Regions from separate parts of the Jannaschia sp. R86511 genome, predicted to be linked through region 1. Evidence: riboswitches for the same ligand, from Rfam matches in the RefSeq annotation. Region 1 holds a riboswitch; each other region holds the start of a gene.
The links. Region 1 has a riboswitch for S-adenosylmethionine ahead of SJY06_RS07955 (O-acetylhomoserine aminocarboxypropyltransferase/cysteine synthase family protein). Riboswitches for the same ligand answer to the same signal wherever they lie in the genome.
Positions count from the first base shown of each region.

Region 1 (3,792 bases):
TGGTAGAGCGCGGGCTCGGTCCAGCGGTAGCCCCACCGGTGGTCGTCGCGGCCCCACCCCTGCGGACCGAACCCGCGCGAGAAGAACCAGCCGAAGTGCTGCAGTCGTGCCACGGGTCTGCTCCGTCGTCTCAGGCGGCGGCCACGGCCGAGGAGGCCGGGGCGGACGCGGGTGCGGGGGCGTGGGTCTGGGTGTGGCTCTGGGCGTGCGTCTGGGTCTGGGGCGGCGGCGCCGGGGTCCGGGGCGTGCCGGCGCGGACGGCGGCCAGGCCGCGCTCCAGGTCGGCCAGCAGGTCGCGGACGTCCTCGATGCCCACCGACAGCCGCAGCAGCCCCGGCCAGATCCCCGCGGCCCGGCGCTCGGCCTCGGTCCGCTGCGCGTGGGTGGTGGTCGCGGGGTGCAGGACCAGCGAGCGGACGTCGCCGACGTGCGTCATCCGGCTGAACAGCGTCACCGCGTCGAAGAACCGCCGGGCGGCGGGTTCGCCGCCGGACAGGGTGAACGCGAAGACCGACCCCGCCCCGTCGGGCAGGTAGCGGCGGGCCAGTGCGGCCGAGGGGCTGGAGGCCAGGCCCGCGTGGTCTACCGAGAGCACCTCGGGCTGCTGCTCGAGCCACTGCGCGAGGGCCAGCGCGTTGCGGCTGTGCTGGGCCACCCGCAGCGACAGCGTCTCCACTCCCTGCTGGATGAGGAACGCGTTGACCGGGGAGATGGTGGGACCGAGCCGGGCCGCGATGACGTGGCGGGTGAACTCGACGTAGGCGCGTGGTCCGAACCGCTGCACGTAGCTCGCCCCGTGCAGGGCCCGCGAGGGCTCGTTGAGGTGGGGGAAGGCGTCAGGCCGCGCGCCGAAGTCGAAGGTGCCCGCGGTGACGACGACCCCGCCGAGCGAGGCCCCGTGCCCGGACAGGAACTTGCTCGCGGAGTGCACCACGACGTCGGCGCCGTGCTCGATCGGCCGCAGCAGGTACGGCGTCGCGAGGGTGTTGTCCACCACGAGGGGGATCCCGTGGGAGTGGGCCAGGTCGGCGACGGCGCGCAGGTCGACGAGGTCGTTCTTGGGGTTGGGGATCGACTCGGCGAAGAGCGCGCGGGTGGTGGGTCGCAGCAGGTCCCGCCACTGCTGCAGGTCCGTCGCGTCGTCGACGAAGTCGACCTCGATGCCGAACCGGGCGAAGTTCTCGCGGAACAGCCCGCGGGAGCCCTCGTAGATGCTGCTCGTGGACAGCAGGTGGTCCCCGGCCTGCAGCAGGCCGAGCAGCGCCACCGTAACCGCGGCCTGCCCGCTGCCCACCAGGATGGCCTCGTCGCCGCGTTCCAGGCCCGCGAGACGCCGCTCGAGGGCCGTGCAGGACGGGTTGCCGATCCGGGAGTAGGTGTAGCCGTCGTCGTCCCCGGCGAAGCGGGCCCGGGCCTGCTCGAAGTCGTCGAACACGAAGCCGGCGGTCAGGTAGATCGGCGGGATGCGGGCACCGAAGCCGCCCTCGGCCTGCTCACCGGCGTGGACCTGGGCGGTGGCGAAGGACCAGGGCTGCTCCGTGGTGTTGGTGCTGCTGGTGGTGGTGGTGCCGGTGGTGGGGTCGTCCGGGGCAGGGGTCGGGCGGGACATGGCGGGGCCTTTCTCCGGGGACGGCCGTGCGGCGTCGGCGCTCGCAGCAGCGGTCCCCGCGGGGACGAGGTGGCGCGTGGACGGGGTGAGGGGTGGGGTCCGGGACCGGACCGGGCGCGACCGTGGTCGCGCCGCCTTCACATCCGACAGGGCTCGCTCTCGCGGACGGCGGTGTGCACGAGGGTGCGGTGGGACGTCAGCAACCGGACGGCGGTGCGCAGCGGGCCGGACATGTGATCACTCCATCGGTCCTGGCGGTAGCACCGACCCCGACCCACGAGGGGGCGGCGAGGTTGCTGCGACGTCGACGAGCCAGGTCTCTCGGTCGCTCTGGATGGTGGGCCCAGTGAAGCGGCGCAGACGGCGGCGTGTCAACGAACGGGACGGCCGTCTCGTCAGGTGGGCGGAGCCTCACCCGTCCGGGCGTACCGGGCAGCGACACGACACGCGGCCTCGACGGTCCGACCCGGCCCTGGCGGCCTCCCGCGTCGCTGCTCGGTGCACGACCTCGGTGCGGCAGCATGGGCCCGTGGAGCTGCCCGACCCGACCGAGCCGCTGCCCGACCTGGCGCGCACCGCCCTCGTGGTCGTGGACGTCCAGCGTGGCTTCGCCGACCGGGCGTGGTGGGGCCGACGTGACAACCCGGCGTGCGAGGCCAATGTGGCCGCCCTGCTGGAGACGTGGCGTACGGCCGGCCGGCCGGTGGTGCTGGTCCGCCACGACTCGACGACGCCCGGCTCCCCGCTGACCCCGGGCACGCCCGGGCACGCCTTCGCCGACTGCGTGGGGGAGGGCTGCGACCTGCTCGTCACCAAGACCGTGAACTCCGCCTTCCACGGCTCACCCGACCTGGACGCCTGGCTGCGCGCCACCGGGGTGGAGGCGGTCGTGGTCTGCGGCGTCACCACGAACCACTGCTGCGAGACGACCGCCCGGGTCGGCGCCAACCTGGGCCACCGGGTGCTGTTCGCCCTGGACGCGACCCACACCCACGACCGGCAGGCGCCGGACGGCTCGACGGTCAGCGCCGAGGAGCTCGCCCGCGCCACCGCGACGAACCTGCACGGCGAGTTCGCCACCGTGGTGTCGACGGCCCACCTGCTCTCCGCCGGCTGACGAGCCGGCGGGTCGCGGCCCCCTGCTGCGGGTCGCGGCGGGTCGCGGCGGGTCGCGGCCGTCGCGGGGCTGCTGCGATGCTGCTGCGATGCGGGCGATCAGCATCACCGGTGAGTCCATCAAGCTCGGTCAGCTGCTCAAGCTGGCTGACGTCGTCGACGCCGGCTCCGACGTCAAGGACGTCCTGGCCTCGGGTGAGGTGACCGTCAACGGCGACGTCGAGACCCGCCGGGGGCGCCGGCTGGTGCGCGGGGACCAGGTGTCGACGCGTGCGGAGGACCTCGAGGTCGGCTGAGGTCGTGCCACGCGCCCGGGGCGTCCGGGCTCCGTCCGGACCGGGGACGGGCGCGTCAGGAAGGCGTCTGGACGCAGGGGACGGGGACCGCCCCGGGAGGTGAATGGGCGTCGCGGCCCACCGGGCCGCCGGCCGCCTGCGGTCGTGGTCCCCACCGGAGGTCCCCGTCGTGCCCGACGTGCTCTACGTCCTGCTGATCCTCGCCTCGTTCGTCGCCCTGCTGCTGCTGGTCCGGGTGACCTCGCGGTGAGCCCGGTCGACGTCGTCGCGCTCGTCGTGGCCGTCGGGCTGGCCGGCTACCTGCTCGTGGCCCTGCTGCACCCGGAGAAGTTCTGATGCCGGCCACGCTCGCCGCCACCCTCCAGGTCGGCGTCCTGGTGGCCACCCTGGCCGCCGTCCACGTGCCGCTGGGCGACTACATGGCCCGGGTGTACGGCAGCGACCGGCACCTGGGCGTGGAGCGCGCCGTCTACCGCCTGGCCGGGGTCGACGCCCGGGCGGATCAGCGCGCGAGCGTCTACGCGGTCGCGCTCATCGGCTTCTCGCTGGTCTCGACCCTGCTGCTGTACGCGTTCCTGCGGCTGCAGCACCTGCTGCCGCTGTCGCTGGGCCTGGACGGGATCGACCCGGCCGGGGCCTTCAACACCGCGGTCTCGTTCGTCACCAACACCAACTGGCAGTGGTACTCCGGCGAGTCGGCCATGGGCCACCTGGTCCAGATGGCCGGGCTGGCGGTGCAGAACTTCCTGTCCGCGGCCGTCGGGATGGCGG
Region 1 is NZ_JAXHCD010000001.1:1,653,832-1,657,623, forward strand. It holds gene SJY06_RS07950 (LLM class flavin-dependent oxidoreductase) at 1-113, opposite strand, end outside; gene SJY06_RS07955 (O-acetylhomoserine aminocarboxypropyltransferase/cysteine synthase family protein) at 131-1,609, opposite strand; SAM riboswitch class I at 1,849-1,950, opposite strand; gene SJY06_RS07960 (cysteine hydrolase family protein) at 2,139-2,726, shown strand; gene SJY06_RS07965 (RNA-binding S4 domain-containing protein) at 2,815-3,021, shown strand; gene SJY06_RS07970 (hypothetical protein) at 3,125-3,271, shown strand; gene kdpF (K(+)-transporting ATPase subunit F) at 3,268-3,357, shown strand; gene kdpA (potassium-transporting ATPase subunit KdpA) at 3,357-3,792, shown strand, end outside.

Region 2 (3,792 bases), 130 kb from region 1:
GCAGGTCGACGATGTCGACGTCGGCCGTGGTCAGCCCGGCGGCCTCCAGCGTCTGCAGCAGGAAGAAGTAGGGGTCGGTGCCGGACAGCGCAGCGATGCTGCGGCCCTCGAGGTCCTCGGCCGACGCGATGTCGGAGTCGGGCCCGACGACGATGGCCGACCACTCGGGCTGGGCGAGCACGTCGACCGTGCGCAGCGGCGAGCCGTTCGCCCGAGCCAGCAGGGCGGCGGCCCCGGCCGTGGAGTTGAAGTCGACGACGTCACCGCGGAGCAGCTCGTTGGCGGGCGCGGAGCCGGCGGAGAACTCCCACGACACGGTGACCTCGTCACCGACGGCCTCCTCCAGCCAGCCCTGCTCGCGCAGCACCAGGCTCGCGGGGTTGTAGGTCGCCCAGTCGAGCCGGATCTCGTCCACGCCCAGGCCGCCACCCGCCTCGGCGGACGCGGGGTCGGCGGCCTCGTCCCCACCGCCGCAGGCCGACAGGGCCATGACGGCGGCGAGGGATGCGGCCAGGGCGAGGGTGGTGCGGTTCATGCGTGGGACTCCACTCCGACGAGTTCGAGCAAACGGGTGCGCAGCCGGGCGGCCGCGGCGAGCTGGGCGGGTTCGGTGGTGTCGCGGGGGCGACGCAGGTCGACCGGCACCGCGGTGGCGTGGCCGCTGCCGGCCGCACCGAGCACCGTGATGCCGTCGGCCAGGCGGACGGCCTCGTCCACGTCGTGGGTGACGAGCACGACGGTCGTGCCGTCCGCGTGGACCAGCTCGTCGACCAGCGCCTGCATGTTCAGGCGCGTGAGGGCGTCCAGGGCCGCGAACGGCTCGTCGAGCAGCAGCACCCCCGGGCGAGCGATCAGGGCACGAGCCAGGGCGGTGCGCTGCGCCATCCCGCCGCTCACGGAGGCGGGGCGGTAGTCGCCGTACCCGGTCAGGCCCACCCGCTCGAGCAGCTCGTCGACCTCGGTCCGAGAGCCGGCCGTCGGGTCCTGCCGACGGCGACGGGTCGCGCCCAGGGCCACGTTGGCGCGCAGGTCGAGCCACGGCAGCAACCGGGGCTGCTGGAAGACCACCGCGACCCGGTCGTCACCCTCCACCACGGCGTCGCCGCCCAGGCTGGCCCGCCCGGACGTGGCCCGGGTGAGCCCGGCCAGCACGCGCAGCAGCGTCGACTTGCCGCAGCCGGACGGTCCGAGAACCGCGTGCACCTGCCCCGAGGGCACGTGCAGGTCCAGGTCGGTCAGTACCGGGCCGCGTCCGAAGTCGACGCCGAGCTGCTGGACGTCGACCGGCAACGAGACCGGTCCTGCCGCGGTCGGGCCGGCCGCGGACCGGTAGGGGGTGGTGCTGCTCATCAAGGGCTCCAGGGTGCAGGCGTACGTCGGCCGGGTGGCCGGTAGCCGCAGGTCGGGGGCGATCTGGGGGGGCGTGCTGGGGCGCGGTGGGAACCGCGAGCCGGGACCGTCAGGCCGAGGGCATTCGCTGCGCGCGTCGACACGCCGCGGCGGTGCGGCGGCAGAGGTCGACGTGGGCGCGCCCGACCAGCGGGGCTGTGCGGTGGACCTGGATCATGACGACTCCCATCGGTCCTGGCGGAAGCACCCGCACCCGTTGCCGGGGGGTTGCTGCGACGTCGACGAGCCAGGTCTCTCGGTCGCTCTGGATGGCTGGTTGAAAGATAACCCACGACGTCCCGTCTGGCGACACCGGCGTCCCGACAGGCGAGACCGCCTCACCCGGACGGCCCTGTCCCACGCGACCGGGCTCGTGACCACACCGAGACGCCGCGTCGAGGTGGCGGTTCGCTGTACGACGCAGGTCGCCGCCGGCTCGAGCCCGAGGGCCGAGGCCGCTGCGGTGCCGTCGCCGAGCCGATCGCTCACGCACGGCTGCGTCGACCCTCTCGTCGGCCTGCGCCTGATGGCGGGAAACCGGCTCCCCACAGATGAGGGTGTCGTCGGCGGCACGGCCGTGCGAGGAGCAGGCGGCGAATCCTCGCTCTGATTGCGGGGTGGTACGGCTCTTCCCAGTTGAGGGTGTGGACAGCGGCCGGCTGGAGCGCGGAGGGTCGGCGCCTCGGTGCCCGGGTGGAGGTCGAGGCCTCCCGAGGATGGGAGCTCCGACACTGCCCACCTAGCTAGGCCGGCTTGCGGACGAGGGCCTCAAGAACGCTCAAACGGCCCTCGTCCGCACTCCGGGCCGCGTTGATCTGAGATTCCCCGATCCGCTCGCCCATGAGCGTCTGCAGCCCCAGCGGCGGCAGCCCGTGTTCCTCCAACCGCCGGCGGTTCTCCCGCAAGTCCGGCAGGACCTCCTCCGTCTTGTCCCGGAAGATCACGATCTCGAAACCCGCGGTGAGGACTTGCTCCCGTGTCTCCTCGGGCGAGCACAGAAAGCTCGTGCCCGGCCCTGCCGCCCAGGCCAGCGGGTAGTCGGGCTCGCCCTTCGGCCCGGCTCCGTAGTGGGAGAATGCGAACACCGCGCCGGGGCGGAGCACACGAAGCGCCTCGGCATAGAAGCGCCGCTTGTCGTCGATGTTCATCGCCACGTTCTCGGAATAGGCTCGGTCAAACCCATCGTCGTCGAAGGGCAGATCGGTCGCGCTGCCCTCCACCACGCGCACGCGACCCGAGAGGCCGGTCGCGGCGTTCAGCTCCTCCGCCGCGCGGCAGAACTCCGGCGTCAGGTCGAGCGAGGTCACGTGGCAACCGAAGTGCGTCGCGGTCCACCGCGCCGGTCCTCCGATCCCGCCGCCGATGTCGAGGATGCGCTCGCCGGACAGGGGTTCGAGGAGCGCTACCGTCTCCTTTGTCGCCTTCAGCCCCCGGCCGTGGAAGTGGTCGAGTGGGGCGAGCGCGTCGGGCGTGATCGGGCCCGCCTCGCTGCCTCCTGCCACCCTGAGCGCAGCGAGGATGCGGGCTGCGATGCCTTCGCTGGCGTAGTGGTCTCGGACCTTGTTGCCGGCTGCGGTCATGTCCCGTTCCTCCCGAGCCGCCCGCGGTCGATGGCTTGCGGGGGTTCGTATGACAAATCCCTGAGAGGCTCAAGGCTAGCTAGGGAGACCTCGACGTGCCTGACGCTACCTTCACAACCCCTGATGTGACGACGTTCTGCCGCCTCGACGAGCTGGGTCTGGTGGTGGTCGGCCAGCACCTCCAACCGGATCGGGCGGTGCTGGCCTGCCGGGTCGCCGACGACGCGGTCGAGGAGGCGGACCGCTGGTGCCGGCGCTGCGGCTGCGGGGGTCGCCCGCGGGACACCGTCGCCTGGCGCACGAGCCGGTGGGCTGGCGGACGACGACGCTGCTGCTGTCGCTCCGCCGCTACAGGTGCGCTGTCTGCGGGCATGTGTGGCGTCACACCCGCCGCGACGACACGTTGGTCACCGTCGACATCGACCTCACGCCCGTCCGCGACAAGACGGGCCCGTCACGGCTGCTGGCGATGGCGGAAGGCCGCTCCGAGCAGGCGTTCACGACCTGGCTGGCGAGCCGGTCGAGGCCCTGTCGCGACGGTCTGGAGGTCGTCGCGATGGACCCCTTCCACGTCGTCCGCCTCGCCGGTGACGCGCTCGACCGCTGGCGACGGCGCGTCCAGCAGGACCTGCACGGGAACCGCGGGCGCAAGGACGACCCGCTCTACCGCGCCCGCCGCACCCTGCACGCCGGCGCCGACCTGCTGACCGACCGCCAGCGTCAGCGGCTCACCGCGCTGTTCGGGGTCGAGGACCACGTCGCCGTCGAGGCCACCTGGGGTGGCTACCAGCGCACGATCGGCGCCTACCGGCACCTCGACCGC
Region 2 is NZ_JAXHCD010000001.1:1,783,148-1,786,939, reverse strand. It holds gene SJY06_RS08560 (aliphatic sulfonate ABC transporter substrate-binding protein) at 1-535, opposite strand, end outside; gene SJY06_RS08555 (ABC transporter ATP-binding protein) at 532-1,350, opposite strand; SAM riboswitch class I at 1,573-1,665, opposite strand; gene SJY06_RS08550 (class I SAM-dependent methyltransferase) at 2,133-2,969, opposite strand; partial or broken gene SJY06_RS08545 (transposase) at 3,065-3,792, shown strand, end outside.
Region 2: another riboswitch for S-adenosylmethionine. It lies ahead of SJY06_RS08555 (ABC transporter ATP-binding protein); the one in region 1 lies ahead of SJY06_RS07955 (O-acetylhomoserine aminocarboxypropyltransferase/cysteine synthase family protein).

Region 3 (3,792 bases), 1.2 Mb from region 1:
CGGTAGGTGACGTGAGCGATGCGTCGGGCCACGCCGAGGCCGTCCACCGGCCCCGGCCCGGGCCGGTCGTAGTAGTCGCCGCCCTGCCAGGCCGGGTCGGCGGTGACGGCCGCGATCTGCGGGGCGCACCACGCGATCTGGTCGCCGGTCGCGGCGGCCGTGCTGGCCAGGACCGTGAGGGCGGCCACCCGGTCCGGTCGGCCCACCGCCCACTCCAGCGCCCGCATGCCCCCCATCGACCCGCCGGCCACCAGCGCCCAGCGGCGGACGCCGAGCCGGTCGGCCAGCGCCGCCTCGACGGCCACCTGGTCGCGGACGGTGACGTGCGGGAACCGGCTGCCCCAGGCCCGGCCGTCCGGGGCGGGGCTGCCGGGACCCGTCGTGCCCTGGCAGCCGCCGAGCACGTTCGGCGCCACCACGAACCAGCGCCGCGTGTCCAGGGCGAGGCCGTCGCCGACCACGCCGCCCCACCAACCGGGCGAGGGGTGGGCCGGGCCGGCCGGGCCGACGACGTGGGAGTCACCCGTCAGGGCGTGCAGGACGAGCACCGCGTTGCTGATGCTGCCGTCCGGTCCGGTCCGGGGCGTGCCCCAGCACTCGTACGCCACCTTGACGTCCGGCAGCACGACGCCGGACTCGGTGGGCAGCGGGCCGAGCGCGACGAACCTGCGCCCGCCCACCGGGTCCCCCTCACGCCACACGACCACCTCAGGCGCCCTTGGCCGCCCGGAAGCCCGCCTCGAGGTCGGCGAGGATGTCGTCCACGTGCTCCAGGCCGACCGACAGCCGCACCAGGCCCGGGGTGACCCCGCTGGCCAGCTGCTCGGCCACGCTGAGCTGGCTGTGCGTGGTCGAGGCGGGGTGGATGACCAGGCTGCGGACGTCGCCGATGTTGGCCACGTGGCTGTGCAGCTCGAGGGCCTCCACGAACCGCCGGCCCGCGTCCACCCCACCGACGATCTCGAAGGCGAGCACGGAGCCGGACCCGCGCGGCGCGTAGCGCTCGGCGCGCTCGTGCCAGCGGTTGCCGGGCAGGCTGGCGTAGGCCACCCGCTCGACCTCGTCCCGGCCCTGCAGCCACTCGGCCACGGCGCGCGCGTTCTGCACGTGCCGTTCCATCCGCAGGCTCAGCGTCTCCAGGCCCTGGGCGACGAGGAACGCGTTGAACGGGCTCACGGCCGAACCCATGTCGCGCAGCAGCTGGACCCGGGCCTTGAGGACGTAGGACAGGTTGGCCCCCAGCGGGCTGCCGACCCCGAGGTCCCGGCCGTAGACCAGGCCGTTGTAGCTGGGGTCGGGGGTGTTGAAGCCGGGGAACCGCTCGGGCTGGGCCGTGTAGTCGAAGCGGCCGCCGTCGACGATCACGCCGGCCACGGCCGTGCCGTGCCCGCCGAGGAACTTGGTCGCGGAGTGCACGACGACGTCGGCGCCCCACTCCAGCGGGCGGATCAGGAACGGGGTCGCGACGGTGTTGTCCACCACCAGCGGGACACCGGCCTCGTGGGCCACCGCGGCCACGCCCTCGATGTCGAGCACGTCCTGGTAGGGGTTGGAGATCGTCTCGCCGAAGAACGCCTTGGTGTTGGGCCGGACCGCGGCCCGCCAGCTGTCCAGGTCGTCGGGGTCCTCGACGAACGAGACCTCGATGCCCAGCTTGGGGAAGGTGTAGTGGAAGAGGTTGTACGTCCCGCCGTACAGCCGGGGGCTGGACACGACGTGGTCGCCCGCCTCGGCCACGTTGAGCAGCGCGACGGTCTCCGCGGCCTGCCCGCTGGACAGCAGCAGCGCCCCCACGCCGCCCTCCAGGCTCGCGATGCGCTGCTCGACCGCGTCCTGGGTCGGGTTCATGATCCGGGTGTAGATGTTCCCGAACTCCTTGAGCGCGAAGAGGTCCTCCGCGTGCTGGGTGCTCGAGAACGTGTACGACGTGGTGGCGTAGATGGGCAGCGCCCGGGCCCCGGTGGTGGGGTCGGGCTGCTGGCCGGCGTGGATCTGGCGGGTCTCGAAGGACCAGGCGTCGTTCACTGGGGTGGACCTCCCGTGGTCACCGGGGCCCCGAGGGGCCCGCGCTTGCCGCCACCGGTCGGTGACGACCAGGTCCTCACCCGGGGCACCCCACCGCGGAGGAGGGTTGCCGACCAGCGAGCCGGGGCTTGACGCTGGTGCTCATGACCTGCCGTGAGACTACGACACGGCGTCGTCGGCCCGCCAGGCGTCCGGATGACGGGACCCCTGGAAGGCCCAGCCGGTGGGCCGACGCCTAGAGGGTCAGAGCGGGCGTGACGACGGCCCGGGCGGCCTCACCCGTGCCCTCGCCGACGAGCACCAGCTGGAAGTGCCCCGGCGGGACGAAGGCCAGCGCGAACCGCCCCGTCTCGTCGCACTCCTCACGGCTGGAGCCGCCGGCCGTGCGGACCTCGATGCCCCGTCGCCCGCCGGGCGCCACCCAGCCGTCGATCCGGTGCCCGCCGTCGACGTCGCTGATGGCGAGCATCACCGTCATGGACTCGCTGCCGAAGGTCACCGTGCGGACCGCGTCGTCGCCGCGGGCCCCCGCGCCGGCGAGGTCGCTCTGCTGCAGCCGCATGAGCTCCAGCTCGGTGTCCAGGTCGTCCGGGCCGAACGACCCGACCTCGAGGGCGAAGACCGCCCGCTCGGCCAGACCGGCCGGCACCGGGTCCAGCCGCTCCCACATCTGCCGCAGCTCACCGGCCAGCTGCTCCGGGGCGCCCGGGCCGTCGACCCGCCGGGCCTGGTCGGGCACGGCGCTGGCGCCACCACGCTCCTCGGGGTCCCCTCCGCCCCCGTGGTCCACCTCGTGGTTCAGGTCGTCGACCACTGCGACTCCTCCCCCAGGTGCTCGCGGAGCTTCTTGAGGCACCGGCCGCGGGTGGGCCCGATGCTTCCCATGGGCATGCCCAGGTCGACGGACAGGGACGCGTAGTCCGGCCGGTCGGAGAAGGCCACCACCCGCAGCAGCCGCTGGCAGCGCTCGGACAACCGCCCCACCGCGTCCCACAGCCGTCGGGCGCGGTCGTCGTCCAGGACCGTGGCGGCCGGGCCGGGCGCGGGGTCGGCCCGCACCGACAGCAGCGGCTCGGGGTCGGCGACCGAGACCCGGGCCGCGGCGGCGGTGCGGGCGGCGTCCCGGCGCACGGTGACCAGCAGCCAGGCCAGGACGGCCTGCGGGTCGCGGACCTGGTCCCGGCGTCGCGCCAGGGCCATCCAGGCGTTCTGCACCACGTCCTCGGCGGTGGCCGCGTCGACGCGGTACGCCCGGGCCGTGTGCCACAGGGTCGGGGTGAGCAGCGCGACCAGCTCGGCGCTGGCCAGCGGGTCCCCGTCGCACCAGCGCCGGAAGCACGCGGCCGACCGGTCGGCCAGGTCGTGGCGGCGCGGCGAGGTCGTGAGCACGGCCAGGTCCGGCAGCGGGTCGCCCGGCGCGCGCGGGCCGGTCGCGGCGGCGTCCGCCGCACCGGCCCGGGCGCCCGCAGGGCGACCGCTCGCGTTGCTGGCCATCGCTCCTCCTGTCGGGTGCGGCGTCGACCCGGCGGGCGCACGCCCCGGGACCGGGGACGACCTGGCGCCGGGCAGGGTGCGGACGGTCGTCGGCACCCGGGTCCGCACGGACCGTACCCGCTCCCCGATCATCCCCACCAGCCTCCGGACATGTCCCGAGGAGCCGGTCGGGGCCCGTCCTGATACCCCCGGCGGGCGTCCACCCGTCGTTCACCCGGTCGGCCCCGGGCTCCGCTGCCCCCGCGCCCGCCGGGCCCGGGCCGGGGGCCGGCC
Region 3 is NZ_JAXHCD010000001.1:2,817,856-2,821,647, reverse strand. It holds gene SJY06_RS13250 (homoserine O-acetyltransferase) at 1-680, opposite strand, end outside; gene SJY06_RS13245 (bifunctional o-acetylhomoserine/o-acetylserine sulfhydrylase) at 709-2,025, opposite strand; SAM riboswitch class IV at 2,062-2,174, opposite strand; gene SJY06_RS13240 (hypothetical protein) at 2,261-2,839, opposite strand; gene SJY06_RS13235 (RNA polymerase sigma factor) at 2,824-3,519, opposite strand; gene SJY06_RS13230 (DUF4192 domain-containing protein) at 3,648-3,792, opposite strand, start outside.
Region 3: another riboswitch for S-adenosylmethionine. It lies ahead of SJY06_RS13245 (bifunctional o-acetylhomoserine/o-acetylserine sulfhydrylase); the one in region 1 lies ahead of SJY06_RS07955 (O-acetylhomoserine aminocarboxypropyltransferase/cysteine synthase family protein).